3 regions of the Vibrio sp. E150_011 genome follow, and region 1 is predicted to be linked to each of the others. Evidence: predicted binding sites of a transcription regulator. Region 1 holds the regulator's gene; each other region holds the start of a gene.
The links. Region 1 encodes CRP, which controls carbon source genes, mostly activating them, when cyclic AMP is high. Its sites were predicted from a motif close to TGTGANNNNNNTCACA; they were not measured.
Positions count from the first base shown of each region.

Region 2: the regulator CRP is predicted to act here: its motif matches at 3,618-3,633, upstream of rppH (RNA pyrophosphohydrolase).
Region 3: the regulator CRP is predicted to act here: its motif matches at 2,614-2,629, upstream of ACE1OE_RS06505 (CTP synthase).

Region 1 is NZ_JBHFOL010000011.1:46,550-53,412, forward strand. Features, by position in the region: gene ACE1OE_RS16290 (aminotransferase-like domain-containing protein) at 1-42, shown strand, start outside; gene ACE1OE_RS16295 (hydrolase) at 39-1,025, shown strand; gene ACE1OE_RS16300 (YheU family protein) at 1,082-1,294, shown strand; gene ACE1OE_RS16305 (phosphoribulokinase) at 1,527-2,396, shown strand; gene crp (cAMP-activated global transcriptional regulator CRP) at 2,641-3,273, shown strand; gene ACE1OE_RS16315 (2-oxoadipate dioxygenase/decarboxylase family protein) at 3,344-4,135, opposite strand; gene astD (succinylglutamate-semialdehyde dehydrogenase) at 4,146-5,603, opposite strand; gene astA (arginine N-succinyltransferase) at 5,696-6,715, opposite strand; gene ACE1OE_RS16330 (aspartate aminotransferase family protein) at 6,797-6,863, opposite strand, start outside.
Region 2 is NZ_JBHFOL010000008.1:41,745-48,607, reverse strand. Features, by position in the region: gene ACE1OE_RS13705 (sigma-54-dependent transcriptional regulator) at 1-32, shown strand, start outside; gene ACE1OE_RS13700 (DUF1127 domain-containing protein) at 613-867, shown strand; gene ACE1OE_RS13695 (NADP(H)-dependent aldo-keto reductase) at 983-2,017, opposite strand; gene ACE1OE_RS13690 (DUF6482 family protein) at 2,166-2,474, shown strand; gene mutH (DNA mismatch repair endonuclease MutH) at 2,498-3,163, opposite strand; gene rppH (RNA pyrophosphohydrolase) at 3,784-4,302, shown strand; gene ptsP (phosphoenolpyruvate--protein phosphotransferase) at 4,305-6,554, shown strand; gene ACE1OE_RS13670 (sulfite exporter TauE/SafE family protein) at 6,576-6,863, shown strand, end outside.
Region 3 is NZ_JBHFOL010000003.1:55,695-62,557, forward strand. Features, by position in the region: gene relA (GTP diphosphokinase) at 1-1,599, shown strand, start outside; gene mazG (nucleoside triphosphate pyrophosphohydrolase) at 1,746-2,552, shown strand; gene ACE1OE_RS06505 (CTP synthase) at 2,714-4,354, shown strand; gene eno (phosphopyruvate hydratase) at 4,438-5,739, shown strand; gene ACE1OE_RS06515 (Ldh family oxidoreductase) at 5,940-6,863, shown strand, end outside.

The DNA.
Region 1 (6,863 bases):
ACACTATTATTATCAAACCCAATCAGTGAATTCACATTATGAACACACCGACACTACAACCTTTTATCGCCGCCAAGGGACTCGGTAACCCGCATATTCAAACCTTGATACCTCGATTCATCCGTCGTCGTTCCTTGTTTGACCCCGTGTGGGAAACGCTTGAGACCCCCGATGATGACTTTGTTGAACTGGCATGGAGTGAAGATCCCCACAGTGATAAGGCAAAGCATAAGCCGGTCTTTGTCCTCTTTCATGGACTAGAAGGCTGCTTTAATAGCCCGTATGCCAATGGGTTGATGCACGCCTTCGCAAAACAAGGCTGGCTCGCGGTTATGATGCACTTTAGAGGATGTGGTCCCAATCTAAACCGTCTGGCTCGGGCCTATCATTCTGGTGAAATCGGGGATGCAAGACACTTCATTGAGCTTTTGGATCATCGCTACCCAAATGCCAAAAAGGTAGCCGTAGGCATATCCCTTGGGGGCAATATGTTGACTAACTATCTCGCCCATTATAAGACAGATACCAAGCTCGATAGTGCGACGATTGTTTCTGCCCCCTTAGACCTCGCAGCGTGCTCTAGCCGTATTGAACAAGGTTTTTCCAAACTATATCGACGCTACCTACTCTCTTCGATGAAGAAAAATGCATTATTAAAAACTCACCTACTCAGCGAGGCATTAGGGTTAACCGCCGCTCGAATAAAAGAAATGAAAAGGCTTTATGAATTTGATGATTTAATTACCGCGCCACTTCACGGCTTTAAGGACGCTGATGACTATTACCAACGATGTTCTGCACTACCACGCTTGAACGATATCGTCATCCCTACGCAGTTTATCCACGCTAAAGACGACCCATTTATGAATCATGAGGTGATTCCTGATTATGAGCTGACCCCTCATCTAAGCTATCGTTTACTCGAACAAGGTGGGCACGTCGGCTTTTTATCTGGAAGCTGGCGCAAACCCGTTTTCTGGCTTGAAGAAGTATTGCCAAGTTATTATCGACACCTTGCTGAATAACTCCTGTCGGGCTCATCTCTGATATACTCTCACCATCATAGAAGAGAGAGGTATTTATGATTATCCCATGGCAGCAGATCGCATCGGAAACACTCGATAATTTGATTCAAGAATTTGTATTGCGTGAAGGCACCGATTACGGTGAAAGCGAATACACTCTAGCCGATAAACTTGCACATGTACGAAGCCAACTAGAATCGGGAGAAGCCGTCATTGTCTTTTCTGAATTACACGAAACGGTCGACATCAAGATGCGTAACTCGTTGTAAATATCTCGCCTTTGGCTATGAGGTGCTATAGTAAGCCTCTGCTTATCAGTAAATAGTTGATGGTAGCTATACGTTTACCGTTAACTACATATTTACCGTTAACGATACGTTTGCCGTCAATTATAGATTGAATCGCTCATGATAAGCTCGTGCCCAGATTAAGATAAACCATACATAAACAACATTTCCCAGCTTATCGGGATATGAATACTAAAAATACACAGGAAGTGTTATGTCAGCGAAACACCCTATCATCGCGGTGACAGGCTCCTCAGGAGCTGGAACAACGACAACATCAGAAGCATTTCGCAAGATGTTCAACATGATGAACATCAGACCTGCGTTTATCGAAGGCGATAGCTTCCATCGCTTTACTCGCCCAGAGATGGATGTCGAGATCCGCAAAGCAAAAGAACAGGGTAAGCACATCAGTTACTTTGGCCCTCAAGCCAATGACTTTCCTGCACTTGAAACCTTTTTTAAAAACTACGGACAAAATGGCGTCGGCCAATTTCGTCGCTATCTACATACATTCGACGAAGCGGTCCCATACAATCAAATGCCGGGCACCTTCACGCCTTGGCAAGACTTACCCCAAAACTCTGACGTATTATTTTATGAAGGGTTACATGGTGGTGTTGTTGATGGTGCCATTAATGCCGCTCAGCACGTTGACCTCTTGATTGGCATGGTTCCAATCGTCAACCTGGAGTGGATCCAAAAATTTGTTCGCGATACACGTGACCGTGGACACTCTCGAGAAGCAGTGACCGATTCCATAGTACGGTCAATGGACGACTATCTCAGCTACATCACACCACAATTTTCGCGTACTCATATCAACTTCCAACGCGTCCCCACCGTTGATACGTCGAACCCACTTAATGCGAAGGGAATCCCAAGTCTCGATGAGAGTTTCGTCGTCATTCGCTTAAGGGGCATTAAGAATGTCGATTACCCATATCTACTCTCAATGATTGACGGTTCCTTTATGTCACGTCATAACACCATCGTCGTACCGGGCGGGAAAATGAGTTTTGCGATGGAATTAATTGTCCGTCCTATACTACAGCAGCTAATAGAAACAGGGAAAATAGGTTAGTTTTTTGCGCCTAAACTTAGATGATTTTTTATACCGTGATCATGTGCACAGTTTTGTATAGGAAAATGGTCTGATGACACGATTAAAATCAAGAAAGTCCGCGCAAAAAAGGATACTATTTCTTTGAAACAGAAGATCGCTTGCGCCATCTTCAAAGTGCTTTTATGCTAGTGAGTCTCAACACAATGGACTTGCTATAATATATGGAAAGCAGCAAGCATACCCTGCAGAGGAAGTAAGAAATATGGTTCTAGGTAAACCTCAAACCGACCCAACGCTAGAGTGGTTCCTTTCACATTGTCATATTCACAAGTACCCTTCAAAAAGCACGCTAATCCATGCGGGCGAGAAGGCTGAAACACTTTACTACATCGTAAAAGGTTCAGTAGCAGTACTTATCAAAGATGAAGAAGGCAAAGAGATGATCTTGTCTTACCTTAACCAAGGTGACTTCATCGGTGAACTAGGCCTATTTGAAGAAGACCAAGAACGTACAGCGTGGGTTCGAGCTAAATCACCTTGTGAAGTGGCTGAGATTTCTTTCAAGAAATTCCGTCAACTTATCCAAGTTAACCCAGATATTCTCATGCGCTTATCTTCTCAGATGGCAAGTCGCCTACAAGTGACAAGCCAGAAAGTTGGTGACCTTGCGTTCCTTGACGTAACTGGTCGTATTGCTCAGACGCTACTTAACCTAGCAAAACAACCTGACGCAATGACGCACCCTGACGGCATGCAAATCAAAATTACTCGTCAAGAAATCGGCCAGATCGTTGGTTGTTCTCGTGAAACAGTAGGACGTATTCTTAAAATGCTGGAAGAGCAGAACCTTATCTCTGCTCATGGTAAGACTATTGTGGTCTACGGCACGCGTTAATATCTAACGTTACTAATAATTAAAAAGCCACCGCAAGGTGGCTTTTTTTATGGCGAAAGGGTGAGTCTATTTATTGATGGGTACTCTCAAAAATTTTATCCGCAGACGCTGCCACAAACCCTTGATAGTAGCAGTTATTATTCATTTTATAGCGCTTAGCAAACTCATAAAAACCTCCAGGTACACGCTTCTCTTCGCCTAAAAACGACACCAATACTTTGTCAGCCATGGTCGATGATTGCTCCAGTAACACCTCAGGTGATCCCTTGACCTCACCACCTGATTCATTGATCTCAAAACCAGCCTGGCGCAAATAATGATTCACAGCCACGACGTCTTCAAATCGCTGCAACTGATTCACACTCACGGTAAAGTGATTTGCACCATAACCATGAGCGGCAAGCCAAGAGGCATACTCACTTTCTTGCGCCAGTGTTTGATAATCTTCGCAGCTCAACGTCCACAGACGCCCACCAAACAGAAAATCTGCCGACGATACGGCCTCACTATCAACTTGATCCACCAGCTTGGTCACAATGGCCTGTAGCTCGGGTGAGCACTGCTCCACACACAGTTCGCTAATAAAAACCTTAGGTAACGTGTTGTCTGCATGCTCTAAATGAATGGCTGACAGCTTTTTAGCTTTGAATTCATACTCGCCTCCTTGCTGGTAACCAAGCTCAAGAAAAGGCTTGGCCAATGTCTCAATACCAACAGGGTCAAGATTAAAGGTGCGCAAGGCAATGTGATCATTAATCAGTGCTTCTTGCTCCTTCAGCAACCCCTGAATTTTCGCGGCGGATGGACACAGGCGCGTCGTATAATCTTGCCACAGTTGCTCAAATAACCATTCAACTTTCATATGTTGCTCCTTAGAGATCGAGTCCTGGGCTTAACGTCGCTGGAAGAATCGTTTCGTCTCCCTCCATCGATGCCATCGGATAGGCACAATAGTCTGCGGCATAGAAAGCACTCGGCCTCAGGTTACCGGATGCACCAGGGCCACCAAATGGTGCATCACCGCTCGCGCCCGTCAACTGACGGTTACGATTCACAATACCAGCACGGATATGGTCAACAAAATACAACCACTCGTCGTCATTGGTTGAGATAAGTCCTGCGGATAAACCAAAACGGGTATCATTGGCAAGTTCAACCGCTTGATCTAGCGTTTCATAGCGTACAAGCTGCAACAACGGGCCAAAATATTCTTCATCAGGTAATACATCAATTGTGGTCGCATCAATCAACCCTGGCGTCACAAATGCCGCCTGTCGCTGCTGTGACTCAACCAAACTCTTGCCGCCTAAGGCTTGCAGTGCGGACTGAGCCTGTATGATGTGTTGTGCTGCCTGTATGGATATTTGTGGTCCCATGAAGGGTGCCGGATCGGCAAACGGCTCATCGATACGTATTTTTGCTATCGCGGCGACCAGGGCTTCAACAAGTTGGTCACCTTTATCGCCAAAGGGAACATACAATCGGCGGGCGCACGTACAACGTTGCCCTGCACTGATATAAGCAGACTGAATGATGGTGTAGATCGTTGCATCAAGATCGCCATACGCCTCACTGACAACTAATGGGTTGTTGCCCCCCATCTCTAGCGCCAGCATTTTATCAGGCTGACCGGCAAATTGACGATGTAGGACATGGCCAGTATTCGCACTGCCAGTAAACAACACGCCATCAATACCTTTGGCATCAGCTAAAGCAATGCCGGTTTCTTTACCGCCTTGCACTAGGTTAATAACCCCTTCTGGCAACCCTGCTTCCTGCCAAATCCGCATGGCAAGCTCACCCACTAGTGGCGTTTGTTCAGAAGGCTTAAAGACAACCGTGTTCCCTGCCAGCAACGCTGGAACAATATGGCCATTGGGCAGGTGCCCTGGGAAGTTATAAGGCCCAAATACTGCCATAACACCAAGAGGGCGATGACGAAGGACTATTTGGTTCCCCGCCGCTTCTCGCTGTGAGCGACCAGTACGCTCGTGATAGGCTCGAATGGAAATCGCAATCTTACCGGCCATCGCGCCCGCTTCCGTTCGAGTTTCCCACAACGGTTTCCCCGTTTCTTTAGCAATCGCTATAGCAATCTCTTCACTGCGCGCTTTTAGCTTTTCGGCAAAGGCTAATACAATGGCTTCACGCGCTTCAAACGAGGTTTTTTTCCAAGAGATAAACGCCTGTCTTGCGGCACTAACCGCGGACTCAACCTGCGCCGGTGTGGCTGATTGTCCCTGCCAAACCACCTCATTATTGTAAGGTGACAATGAATGAAATTGTTCACCAAGTCCTGCTACCCACTGTCCTGCGATCCATTGAGTCATCGAGAATTCCTTAACATATAAAAATGGTTGGAGCATTGTCTTCAACGCCACGAAAAATAACCAAACGTGGCGGGATAAACATCAAGAGCCTGTTACTGAGCGAGCATACGTACCATATCACCTTCAGAAAGGTTCAAGGCCTCGGCCACGCTTGGAGCTAACAAGACACGCTGGCTTTCTGCGTCATAAGCGGCTTTCGCGGCTGTTGCTCTAAAGTGTTCAAATGACGTATTTGCAATAAGATAATCTTGTGAACTGGCGTGCTCTGAGATCGATACCTTGGCTCGGAATGAATTCCTAATCGCTTGGATATTTTGTAGATCGCACTCCACGGTCGGGCCAGCATCAAAAATATCCACATAGTTTCGACAGGTGAAGCCTTCTCTCTCGAGCAACTTCAACGCGGGTTTGGTATTGTCATGCACCTGACCGATCACCGCTTGCGCTTCTTTACTCAACAAATTGACGTAAATCGGCAACTTAGGCATAAGATCGGCAATGAAACCCTTCTTACCAATGCCCGTCAGGTAATCTGCCATGGTGAATTCAATCGAGAAGAAATGCTCTTGTAACCACTTCCAAAATGGTGAATTACCTTCAGCATCTGATACGCCTCGCATCTCTGCAAAAATCGTTTTAGAGAAGCGCTGCGGGTGCTCTGCCAGCATCAGAAATCGTGACTTAGACATTAAGCGACCATTAAGGCCAACACGATAATCAGGCCTTAGGAACAAGGTGCAAATTTCACTGCATCCGGTGTAGTTATTGCCAAAGGTGAGCAGCTTAACGGTGTTGTTAACGCCCAGTTTGGGAGAGGAGTGAACCACAGTACTAATGTGGTAAGAGTAAAACGGCACATCCCAACCAATCGCACCTTCTATACCGGTGGTACCAGCAACCTCACCGGTTTCACTGTCGACACCAACCATCAGATAACCTTCATCGGTTGGCGAGGTAACATCGGTCTTACTGAAGCTGTATTCAGAGTGAGTAATTCGATTGGAAAGCAGCTCTTCATTTACTGGAAGAGACGTGAAGCCGTGACCAGATTCTACCGCGCACGTGTGCAAGGCGTCATAATCAGACATCGTAATAGGACGAACAACAAGCATCAATAATCCCTCCGACGCAAACTCTCCTGGTACATCCACAGCCAAGAGAGGGTTTCAAACGAGTAGCACACCAACGTACTTTTACATTAAAGTACTGATCGCTTTATCTAGTTTCGCTAGACCCGATTCCACTTCTTCTTTGGTAATC
Region 2 (6,863 bases), on a different contig from region 1:
AGCATAACCTAATTACGGAAGAAACCTTATAGAGCGGGTTATTCATTTTTAAAGCCACTGTATCCTCAGTGGTTTTAATTCTCTTATCTGTTACATTATTTTTGTGATCTATACGACGGTCTATTAATTGGCAATATTGTTAATTATAAATATTTTCTATTATATGATTATTTTTTGTAAAATGAATCACTGCTATTTATTTAATGAACAGTTGATTACTTGGAAATGAAACCGCTAAATGGCAAAGAAATAGAGTATAAAATTGTATTGATATATTTTGTAAATGAATGTTGAAAATATAGTCGATATGAGTAAAAATCAACCTGAGCTACAAGCTCACCTATCAAATTATTTTGGATTTTAAAGTTAAGTGGAGGCATAAAATGATGAATCGTAAATTTTCTATCAATATTATTGCTGTTCCACGTTTATGTGTAAATAAACAATGGATGCATGTTAAGGCCACTAAAGCCTCGTGCCCAGTTACGTTTGGTACACCACTACTTTAATATCCGTACCCCTAGAGGCTGCGGAAATAGCAGTCTCAAAGTCAAATAAGTCTTTTTTAGATCGCTATTTCTCTCCTCAATATTGTCCATTTAGGAGAACAACATGCGTACATCTATATACCTAACACTTGCTACCTGGTTAATTAAAGCTGATCTTCATCATGAAGAAAGAGAATGGAAGCGCCGCTACCGTCGAAATGCTTACCAATTACCGTTGTATAACGAACACTTACTTCGTGATATTGGCCTTGACTCGCAAGGTCGTCCACTTGGGCTAGTGACTCACGTGCCTTCAGTAGTGGCGACACGCAAAGCTCGTCATCTTCGAAGGGGGCTGAAATCGACAATAGCAACGTAATTGAAAGCGGGCAGAGCGTCTCACTGCCCGCTTAGATTCTTTATATTGTATATGAGACGACAATAAAATCGTTAATAGTAATGAAATAACAACTTATGACGATGAGTTAATAACACTAGGGACAAGGATTAGAATACTGAGTCCCTATTTCTTGAATATCATTTAATAGTTCATCAGATAAGGTGACGTTAATGCTATTAATATTCGCTTCAAGTTGAGATAAATTTGTTGCACCAATAATATTTGACGCAACGAAAGGGCGTTGATTCACAAAGGCTAAAGCCATTACTGCTGGGTCAATCTGGTGTTTATGAGCAACATCGATATACGCTTGTGTAGCGGCAAGACCTTGGGGTGTGAAATAACGAACAAAGCGTTCAAAAACACTACAGCGAGCACCTGGCGGCTTTTGTCCATTCAGATATTTTCCACTTAAACACCCAAACGCTAGTGGTGAATAAGCTAACAGCTCCACGCCTTCATGATGGCTTATTTCTGATAACCCGACTTCAAAACTTCGGTTAAGTAGATTATACGGGTTCTGTATTGAGACAATTCTAGGTAAATTATGCTTTTCAGCCAATTTTAATAACGTCATTACGCCCCAAGGGGTTTCATTTGAAACACCGATATAACGAATCTTCCCCGCATTGATCATTTCATTCAACGCTTCTAACGTCTCGATCAAAGAGACATCATCACCGCCTTCATGGTAGGGATAGTTGAGTTGACCAAAACAGTTCGTTTGCCTTTGAGGCCAATGCAATTGGTAGAGATCGATATAGTCTGTCTTGAGTCGAGTGAGGCTATCGTCGACGGCTTGATGAATATTGCGGCGATCTAGGCGCATATTATTTCTAATATGTGGAACACTTCTTGGTCCCGCGACTTTGGTTGCCAATATGACTTTTTGTCTTTTATCTGACTGAGATAACCAGTCACCAATATAGCTTTCGGTAAGACCTTGCGTTGTGGCTTTTGGTGGGACAGGGTACATCTCGGCGGTATCGATGAAGTTCACGCCATGTTCGACAGAAAAGTCGAGCTGATCGAATGCTTCCTTTTTCGTATTTTGCTCACCAAACGTCATTGTGCCTAAGCAAATTTTGCTGACTTCAAGAGAGGAATGAGGGAGAGTATGATATTTCATTGAGCCTTCCTTGCTGCTTTTGTTTTCTTTCACTATACCGCGTTTTGTTAAAACTTCAGTTTAAAGAGCACACTTCTGAATTTATTTTACTAAACTGTTGATTGTCAGTAAGGCATTATCCACAAGTATTTTTTAAAGGAGGTGGAATATGCAAAAACATCAGCTCGATCGGTGGTTACATGGATACCACAAAGACACCTATACACCACCTAAAGTCTTTGTAATTGGTTGTGCTGATATTTCACACTATTTGTTAGCAGTGGAATACAAGCATAAGCTTGAACCAATAAAAGAAAATGATGAACCCATTCATTTTGAGTCATTAGATTCGGTGAAAGAGGTACTACACAAATTAGGCGTTGAAAAAGCCTATCTTCGTTTACATAACGCCTATGACGAGTGTGGCAGTACGGGGGAAATGAACCGGTACTGTGATATTGAGTTAAAACTGCACTAGGTAACGCCTTTATGATAAAGGCGTTAGACAAAGTAGTTTTCAAGGATATAGGATGTAAACTTCGCTCTGAGATAGAACCCTCGGGGCAGGGTTTTTATCGGCTGGCCGTTGGCGCCATAAGCGCCTGTTGTCACGCGGCTATTCGCTGCTTTTGGCCTTATTTGTAGGATTTCGCCACTGTGTGCGGTCAGTTGATTGATGTGTCCCAAAGTAATATGGTCCATTAACTCTTCCCAATCATTTTTGAGCATGAGTTCTTCTTCTTCGGAAGGGCTCCAGATCAAAGGGGATCCGACGCGACGTTGTGCTACTGGGATTTCTCGTTCACCTTCCACTGGCAGCCAAAGTACACGTGAGAGTTTATTGCGAATATGGCTACGCTCCCATGTCAAACCTTGTACGCCGGTAAGAGGGGCGACACAAACGAATGTGGACTCAAGCGGTGTACCTGAATAACTGATAGGGATGCTTTTAAGTTCGATACCAATATCTGGAAAATCTTGTGTCGGTTTGCTACCGGCCTTTGCACCTAGGTGCCACTCTAGCAATTGACCCACCCAGCCCTTATCACGCTTTAAGGTTTCAGGTACCTTCATATCAGCTTCTTGCGCTAACTCACCAAAGCTCATGCCCGCTATTTGTCGCGCTCTACTCATGAGCTCGCTTTCTGATCTAGGAGTAGACTTCATATATTAAGAGACGTTGTAGATAAAAATGACGATGTCAGTTTATCACGGAGTTCGACTTCTGCCTGTACAAAAAAAGATCACAAAGCGCGGCTTTCGATCTATTACTGAGTTATCCACAGTTCGTTTTTTAATTTCTTTATTATTATATCATCTGTATGAATAAACAGGTATTTTTTGGAAACTAATGCTTGATTAATTGTAAGTGATAGAATTGATAGCAGCTCTTGTGTGGATAAAACAAGCTTTGTTCGATCTTTGACCGATCTAAGATCAATGGACAATTGGCAATTTCATTTAAGGCTGATTTTTCAATCGTTATATTTAACTTGTTGTTTTAAAGTGATTAATATTCTAGATTATATGTGTGCTATAAATTGGTATACGTGATTTATTTGTCATTGTTAGAGAAGATCAAAGATTCTGCACATGGTTATTCACAGAAAAGGTGAATAAATGTGGTCTAGGTCTCATTGTGGTGTTGATAAGTGTTGGTGCGAGTAAAACTTATCCATAGTTTGTCGATTAAGTGGTAAATGTTCAAATTTACGGGTGTCTACGTTTGCTCAACTTGGGGATATGTGGAAAAATCAAGGTAATGAAAATTTAATTGAGGTTGGCCAGTGATAGATGGCGATGGTTACCGACTTAATGTGGGTATTGTAATCTGTAACAACCATGGTCAGGTCTTCTGGGCTAAACGATACGGACAACATTCATGGCAGTTTCCTCAAGGTGGTATTGACGAAGGTGAATCCCCTGAGCAAGCTATGTACCGAGAACTGTATGAAGAAGTCGGGCTAACAAAAGATGATGTAAAAATTGTCGCTGTTAGTCGTCATTGGCTGAGATACAAGTTACCTAAACGGCTCGTTCGTTGGGACTCGAAGCCTGTTTGTATTGGACAAAAACAGAAATGGTTTTTGCTACGTTTGGATTGCGATGAGTCGCGGATCAATATGCAACGTGGTAGTACCCCTGAGTTTGATGGTTGGCGCTGGGTAAGTTATTGGTATCCGGTCAGGCAAGTTGTCTCTTTTAAGCGTGACGTTTATCGTCGTGCCATGAAAGAATTTGCTTCTCTCGCAATGCCTTTTAAGGAACGTAAGTTTAAAGGCAAAAGAAAACACCGAAGAGGGTAAGTATGCTTTCGCAACTAAGGGAAATAGTTGAGCACGTTTCTAAAGAGGAGAGCGTGCACTTAGCCCTTGAAATGTTGGTTAAACAAACTTGTGCAGCTATGCATACCGAATGCTGCACAATTTATCTTGCCAATGAACCGCAACAACGGTTAGAGCTGATGGCAACCCAAGGCCTTATTTTTCAGGGCGATACCATTCACATTAACTTTGATGAAGGGTTAGTAGGGTTAGTCAAGCGCACCGCTGAACCACTGAATATAGCGGCTGCGGCTCAGCACCCTGCATTTAAATTTTTCCCTGAACTTGGGGAGGATATCTACCATGCCTTTCTTGGCACACCTATTATTCACCGTAAACAAGTGCTCGGCGTACTCGTTATTCAGCAAAAAAAATCTCGTCAGTTTAGTGAAACAGAAGAATCTTTTCTTGTTACGTTAGCCGCTCAGATCGCGGTGCTCATTGCCCATGCTACTGCCCAAGGGGATAGCTTCTTTGAGGGCAATCAATTAACGGTTGTAAAAGGCATTGCAGCGTCTTCTGGGGTTGCGATTGGTCCAATGTGGTGGGATAACACCCAGCCAGAGCTAAGTGACGTGTTTCCAGCGTCTACGCTGGATGTTAGTCGTGAACAAGAGCTGTTATCGCTTGCGATCGAAAAAGCGCTTGCTGACTTTAAGCGAATGCGTAAAAAGCTAGATTTGGAGTTAAATAAAGATGCTCTGGCTATTTTTGACCTCTTTACGCACTTACTCAATGATCCTATGTTGCGAAAAGATCTCAAGGCTCAAATAGCTCAGGGAGATCGAGCGGACTGGGCGCTAAGACAAGTGGTTGAAAGTTACGCGAATCGCTTTGCTAAAATGTCGGACATCTATCTTAGAGAGCGGGCGCAAGATGTCCGTGAACTCGGACAGCGGTTATTGTTTTTTCTTCATAACTCAGAGCAGCCAGTACATGTGATTTCTGAGCCTGTCATTATGGTGGTGAGGGAGCTGACGGCCTCTATCTTGGCGTCTATTCCCAAAGAAAAGTTGCTGGCGGTTGTGTCATTGGAAGGCGCTGCAAACTCTCATGCTGCGATCCTATCTCGAGCGATGGGCGTGCCTGCTGTCATGGGACTAGGGATTAATCCTGAATTATTAAGCGCTAAGCTAGCCATTGTGGATGGCTACAGTGGTGAAATTTTCTTAGAGCCAACCGTTGAGTTACTCTCTGAATACCGCGAATTGGTGACCGAAGAGACTGAATTGTCGCACATGGTTGAGCAGACCTTAGATCTTGATGCTGCAACCAAAGATGGTCAACGAATTCAGGTTTTATTAAACGCGGGTTTGAGCGCTGACACCAGTATTTCCTTAAATAAAGGTGTGGATGGTGTTGGGTTATACCGAACTGAAATTTCGTTTTTATTGAGGCAACAGTTTCCGTCTGAAGAAGAGCAAGTCCAGCAATATCGAGCGGTGTTACAAGCTTATCCTACTAAGCGAGTTGTCATGCGTACGTTGGATATTGGTGGTGACAAGGCATTGCCTTATCTTCCTATTGAGGAAGATAACCCGTTCTTAGGTTGGCGTGGAATTCGCTTTACGCTTGATCACCCTGATATTTTTCTGATCCAATTAAGAGCAATGCTCAGAGCAAGTGAAGGGCTCGATAATTTGAGCATATTGTTACCAATGGTCTCCTCAATGCAGGAGTTGGATGGAGCAATCACACTCATTAATCAAGCTTATGATGAGGTAGCTCAAGTACATCAAGATATTGTGCCTCCTCAGGTTGGTGTGATGATTGAAGTGCCATCTATGCTATACCTTCTGCCTTTTATGGCAGAAAAGGTCGACTTTGTTTCTGTGGGTACGAATGATCTTACGCAATATTTGTTAGCGGTTGATCGCAATAATGCCCAAGTAGCGGATATCTATGAGACCCTTCATCCGTCTGTATTAGCAGCGATGAAACATATCTTTGAAACGTGCCAGTCTTATCAATTGCCGGTATGTATTTGTGGTGAGCTTGCTGGTGATCCTATCGGTGCATTATTACTGGTTGGCTTGGGCTACGATACATTAAGTATGAATACCTCGAATGTCGCTAAAGTGAAATATTTGCTGCGTCAAACGACAATGGATGAGCTGAAACATCTTGCGAATAATGCATTAATGCATCCATATGGTGATTCGATTTATAATCTGATGCGTGACTATTTTGAGCAAAAAGGTTTGGCTGGGTTTATTCGTGCTGGGAAATCTTAGTGCTCACATCGTGGAAATAACATGAATTTTGAACTTCTCTTTGTATTGCTTCTTTTAGGGGCGATCGTCGGCACGATGTCGGGCTTACTCGGTATTGGCGGTGGGTTAATTGTTGTGCCAGCCCTTGCTTACTTGTTACCCCTATTTGGGATCCCCGCCGAATTAGTGATGCAAATAGCGTTGGCGACGTCGCTAGCCTCGATTATTATTACCTCTGGATCTTCTGCTATTAATCATGTCAAGCTCGGCAATGTCGACCTTTTTGTAATTAAATGGCTGCTGCCTGGTGTCATCGTGGGTGGGTTAGTT
Region 3 (6,863 bases), on a different contig from region 1:
ACTTACAAAAAAATTGCCAAACAACTCGCAGAACGTCGCATTGTTCGTGAGCAATACATCAAAGACTTTGTCGATGACTTAACCGATGAGATGCAGCGTTCTCAGATACGTGCAGAGGTGAGTGGTCGACCGAAGCACATCTACAGCATTTGGCGAAAAATGCAAAAGAAGAGCTTGGACTTTGATGAGCTTTTTGATGTACGGGCCGTTCGAATTATCGCAGAACGTTTGCAAGATTGTTATGCGGCACTTGGTGTGGTTCACACCAAGTACAAGCACCTTCCTAGTGAGTTTGATGACTACGTTGCCAATCCTAAGCCTAACGGTTACCAATCCATCCATACCGTTGTACTTGGGCCCGAAGGCAAAACCATTGAGATTCAGATTCGAACCAAGGAGATGCACGAGGATTCCGAGCTAGGCGTTGCGGCACACTGGAAATACAAAGAAGGCAGCACAACGGCTCGAAGTGGGTACGATGAAAAAATCACCTGGCTGCGTAAGCTTCTTGACTGGCAGGAAGAGATGTCAGATTCAGGAGAAATGCTTGACGAGGTTCGAAGCCAAGTCTTTGATGATCGTGTTTATGCGTTTACCCCACGTGGTGATGTGGTTGATTTACCAATGGGCGCGACACCACTTGATTTTGCTTATCATATCCACTCGATGGTTGGGCATAGGTGTATCGGCGCGAAAGTCGCAGGCAGAATCGTGCCGTTTACCCATAAGTTGTCAATGGGTGATCAGGTTGAAATCATTACACAGAAAGAACCGAATCCGTCACGAGATTGGCTCAATCCATCACTCGGTTTTGTGCACTCAGGTCGCGCGCGCGCCAAAATTAATGCTTGGTTCCGCAAAGAGAGTCGCGAGAAAAACCTAGAGGCGGGTCGCGATATCTTAGAAGTCGAACTGGCGAAAGTGGGGGCAACATTAAAAGACGCAGAGCAGTACGCATTGCGACGTTTTAATGTCAACACGCCTGATGAGCTTTATGCGGGCGTAGGCAGTGGTGATTTGCGGATTAATCAGGTGATTAATCATATTAATGCCCAGGTTAATAAGCCCACCGCTGAAGAAGAAGACCAAAAAGCGCTCGCCAAGCTGAAAGAATCAGAGAACAAAGCCAACCAGCAGAGTCGTCCTCATAAGGATGCAGTGGTGGTGGAGGGGGTTGATAACCTCATGACGCATTTGGCTCGATGCTGCCAGCCTATACCGGGCGACATCATTAAAGGCTATATTACGCAAGGCCGAGGTATCTCAGTACATCGAGGCGACTGTGAACAGCTCGAAGAACTGCGCCATCACGCACCAGAACGTATTATTGATACCGTTTGGGGCAGTGGATTCGTAGGGTCATACATTGTAACGATTCGCGTGGAAGCACTAGAGCGCAGTGGGTTACTAAAAGATGTGTCGACACTGCTAACCAATGAGAAAGTAAAAGTGATCAGTATGAAAAGTCGTAATGATTACAAGCTTCAACTGAGCATCATGGATTTTGACCTTGAGCTGAATAATATTGAAATACTCTCTCGTGTCACCATGCGAATTGAACAAATCAAAGACGTCATGAAAGTGAAGCGCTTAGGGTAGTGTGGATAAAAGCCAACAAGGTCAATACCATACTGCTGGCCTTGCTACGATAATTTCTGAAGGGTTGGGGTTCCAACCCTTTTTTTAAGCTTAACATTGAGTAAGCATTGAACGATTTACACCACGCACTGTTTAGGAGTCGAAAAGTGACACAACCAATTGATCAACTACTGGCTATCATGGCTTTGCTTCGTGACGATGAAAAAGGTTGTCCGTGGGATAAAAAACAGACGTTTGAAACTATCGTACCCCATACGATCGAAGAAACCTTTGAGGTTGTCGATGCGATTCACAATCAAGATTGGTCGAATTTTAAAGAAGAATTGGGTGATTTACTTTTTCAGGTAATCTTTTACAGCCAGATGGCGAAAGAGCAAAACTTGTTCGATTTCAATGAGGTGGTTGAGGGATTGAATGAGAAGCTGACTCGTCGCCACCCACACGTATTTAGTGACGTCGAATTTGCTGATGAAGCGGCTATTAATGCCAATTGGGACGCGGAAAAACAGAAGGAAAAAGCAGAAGTAGGCAAAATTGAGCAAAGTATTCTAGACTCAATACCACAGTCACTTCCTGCCCTATCTAAAGCGAATAAAATACAGAAAAAAGTGGCGAAATACGGCTTTGATTGGGGAGCGCTTGCGCCAGTCGTTGATAAGGTGCAAGAAGAAATTGAAGAAGTGGTTCATGAGGCTATCCAACTTGAGGTAGACAAAGACAAGCTTGAGGAAGAAGTCGGTGATTTATTGTTTTCGGTCGTCAATCTTTCTCGACATCTCAAGTCAGACCCCGAGGTGGCACTAAGAAAAGCGAATAATAAATTTACAAGACGTTTTAAAGGGGTTGAAAGCCGGGTTTCTGAGCATGGTAAATTGCTTACAGACTATACGCTGCAAGAGCTTGATAACTTTTGGAATGATGTAAAAAAACAAGAAAAAAACGCCGAACTGTGAAGGCTTTCTCATTCGAGTAAGTTTCTACAATTGATTTGAAGCAAAAAATAAAAATTTTGAATGTGATAAGTTTCACGTTGTGGCGATAAAGGGCTTCTGGTATATTTTCATCCCGTCCAGAAGTAATCCATTTCCCTCATTCAACCAATTTCAGGTTAAACATGACGACAAATTACATTTTTGTTACTGGCGGGGTTGTATCCTCTCTCGGTAAAGGTATTGCAGCAGCATCTCTTGCGGCTATTTTAGAAGCTCGTGGTCTTAAAGTGACCATGATGAAGCTTGACCCTTACATCAATGTTGATCCAGGGACAATGAGCCCTACTCAGCATGGCGAAGTGTTTGTCACGGAAGATGGCGCTGAAACAGACCTTGACCTTGGTCACTATGAGCGTTTTATTCGCACCAAAATGACCAAGCGTAACAACTTTACAGCAGGTCGTGTTTACTCTGATGTTCTTGCTAAAGAGCGTCGTGGTGATTACCTTGGAGCAACGATTCAGGTTATTCCGCATATCACTAACGCGATCAAAGACCGTGTAATTGCTGGTTCTGAAGGCCATGAAATAGCCTTGGTTGAAGTAGGCGGCACCGTTGGTGATATCGAATCCTTGCCATTTATGGAAGCGATTCGTCAGCTAGCGGCAGAAGTTGGTCGTGAGCGTGCGATGTTCATGCACCTGACCTTGGTGCCGTACCTTGCCGCAGCCGGTGAAGTTAAGACTAAGCCAACTCAACACTCGGTGAAAGAGCTGCTGTCTATCGGTATTCAACCTGATATCCTTGTTTGTCGTAGCGATCGTATGATCCCTGCAAACGAGCGTAAAAAGATTGCTCTATTCTGTAACGTGCCAGAAAAGGCCGTTATCTCAATGAAAGATGTGGATTCGATTTACAAGATTCCACAGCTCATCAAGGCCCAGGGCCTAGATGATTTAGTTTGTGCTCGTTTTGGTATTGAAGCACCAGAAGCGAACCTGACTGAATGGGAACAGGTGATCTACGAAGAAGCTAACCCAACGGCAGAAGTCGTGATTGGTATGGTTGGTAAGTACATTGAATTACCAGACGCTTATAAATCAGTGAACGAGGCATTAAAACATGCTGGCCTGAAAAATCGTCTGAGCGTTAAAATTAAGTACGTTGATTCTCAAGATGTCGAGTCAAAAGGCGAAGAAGTCTTGGCTGGCCTTGATGCCATTCTCGTACCTGGTGGCTTCGGCGATCGTGGTGTGGAAGGCAAGATTCGTGCAGCACAATTTGCACGTGAGAACAAAGTACCATACTTGGGTATCTGTTTGGGTATGCAAGTCGCACTGATTGAATACGCGCGTAATGTCGCGGGTATGGAAGGTGCACATTCAACAGAATTTAACAAAGATACGCAGTATCCTGTGGTAGGTTTAATCACGGAATGGGTCGATGGCGAAGGTAAAGTTGAAGAACGTACTGAAACCTCTGACCTAGGCGGCACGATGCGTCTTGGTTCTCAGCTTTGTCACCTTGCTAAAGGAACGAAAGCGTATGAACTGTATGGTAATGAGAAAATCCATGAGCGTCATCGTCACCGTTATGAAGTGAACAACACACTTCGTCCACAGATTGAAAAAGCGGGACTTAAAGTCTCTGGTCTGTCAGCAGACAAGAAACTGGTTGAAGTGATTGAGAACCCAGCTCACCCATGGTTTGTAGCTGCGCAGTTCCACCCAGAATTCACATCAACACCACGCGATGGTCACCCACTGTTTAGCGGCTTTGTAAAAGCTGCAGGTGAGTACCAACGCGGAACGGAAGACAAATAGTAAAAGGATACGGGTGGCTGCGAAGGTTATGCGGCTGCCTTTAATTTGATAGTAAAATTTTTATTTATTGAGAGGAAACATCAATGTCTAAGATCGTTAAAGTTCTAGCTCGTGAAATCATCGACTCACGTGGTAACCCAACTGTAGAAGCTGAAGTTCACCTAGAAGGCGGTTTCGTTGGTATGGCAGCAGCTCCGTCTGGTGCTTCTACTGGTTCTCGCGAAGCTCTTGAGCTACGTGACGGTGACAAATCACGTTTCCTAGGTAAAGGTGTTCTTAAAGCAATTGCAGCTGTTAACGGCCCAATCGCTGAAGCACTAGTTGGCCAAGATGCAAAAGCACAAGCTGACGTTGACCAAGTAATGATCGACCTAGATGGTACTGAAAACAAATCTAAGTTCGGTGCTAACGCTATCCTTGCAGTATCTCTAGCAAACGCTAAAGCTGCAGCAGCTGCTAAAGGCATGCCTTTGTTCGAGCACATCGCTGAGCTAAACGGTACTGCTGGTCAGTTCTCTATGCCTCTACCAATGATGAACATCATCAACGGTGGCGAGCACGCTGATAACAACGTTGATATCCAAGAGTTCATGATCCAACCTGTTGGCGCAAAAACTCTTAAAGAAGCACTACGTATCGGTGCTGAAGTATTCCACAACCTAGCTAAAGTACTTAAAGCTAAAGGCCTAAGCACTGCAGTTGGTGATGAAGGTGGTTTCGCTCCTAACCTTGAGTCTAACGCTGCTGCTCTAGCTGCTATCCAAGAAGCTGTTGAAGCTGCTGGTTACGTACTAGGTAAAGACGTTACTCTTGCTATGGACTGTGCGGCTTCTGAGTTCTTCGACAAAGAAACTGGCAAGTACAACATGAAAGGCGAAGGCAAAATCTTCACTTCTGAAGAGTTTAACTTCTACCTACAAGACCTTGCTAACCAATACCCAATCGTATCTATCGAAGACGGTCTTGACGAATCAGATTGGGCTGGTTTCAAGCACCAAACTGAACTTCTAGGTGACAAGCTTCAACTAGTTGGTGACGATCTATTCGTTACAAACACTAAGATTCTAGCTCGTGGTATCGAAGAAGGCATCACTAACTCTATCCTAATCAAGTTCAACCAAATCGGTTCACTTACAGAGACTCTAGCTGCAATCAAGATGGCTAAAGACGCTGGCTTCACAGCAGTTATCTCTCACCGTTCTGGCGAAACTGAAGATGCAACTATCGCTGATCTAGCGGTAGGTACAGCTGCAGGTCAAATCAAAACTGGTTCTATGAGCCGTTCTGACCGTGTTGCTAAGTACAACCAACTTCTTCGCATCGAAGAAGCTCTAGGTGAGCGTGCACCTTTCAACGGTCTAAAAGAAGTTAAAGGTCAAGCTTAATTGTTTGATTGCTAACAAGCTTTAATAGAGCCGCTCCTTTAGGGAGCGGCTTTTTTTTGTCTATAATTTATCTATAAGGTGATTTAAACGGGTAACAATACGAGTAACAGCATCCAGTATGTTACTTCTTAGGGACGAAAAATCCGCTAAAGTAGCGGCAGTCTTAATAGAACATATCCCTACTGATAGAGGACTTTACCATGGCTAATGTACCAAGCCCGACTACCACTTTTGACAACGAGTACTTCTCGTTCATCGTTTCTGAATCATGGAAACATATTGGTTCAACTCAGGAGCACGCTGATATTCTGGCGCACAACCTGCTTGTTGGTGGCCTACAAGGTAAGCTGCACCAAGGTCTCGGTGTTATTGAAGCGGTAACCATTCCATATGAAGCGGGTATTTTAGATCCGTCAACAACGCCAGTTATCGAGTCTGAAGGCGATACGTGGGCGGTTTATGATGGTAAGAAGTCCTCTGGTCACTATGCGTGTACACTAATGGCACAAACCGCTATTGAGAAAGCACGTAAGCACGGTATCTCTATTGTATTTGGTTATGATCACTGTGACGGCGGCAACTTCTCAAACTACACACAGATGGCGATGAAAGAAGGCATGTTCGCTATGTCTTCAAACAACTCGGTTCCTCTAAACGCGCCGTTTGGTGGTATGGATCCAACCATGTCTTGCCCTCCGTTCGATGCGGCTTGTGTCGGTGGTGATGAGCTGCCTCTAGTGACGTCTATCATGATCGGTGAAGGTTACGACTCTCACATCTGTGATGCTATCGTCAACGACCGTGATCTACACGTTGCAGCGCTTGTTGACCAAGATACAGGTGAACTGACTGCTGATGCTCGTAAATGGGGCTCTCTAATTGAAGGTTACGGCCGTGTTGCTGACTGTAAAGCACCTTGGACGTTCCTAACGCCTCGTCTTTACTCTATCAATATCTGGAACGAAGTCATGACCGCGATCATCAACCCGAAAGGCACGATCGCACCTGAGCTTCCTGCAATCCCAAGTGATTTCTTCACAATGGAAAATGCACCGTGTCCAGTAGGCGGTTCTTACATCCTAGTGATTGACCCAAGCCACTTTGGTCCTATCGAAGAAGTGAAG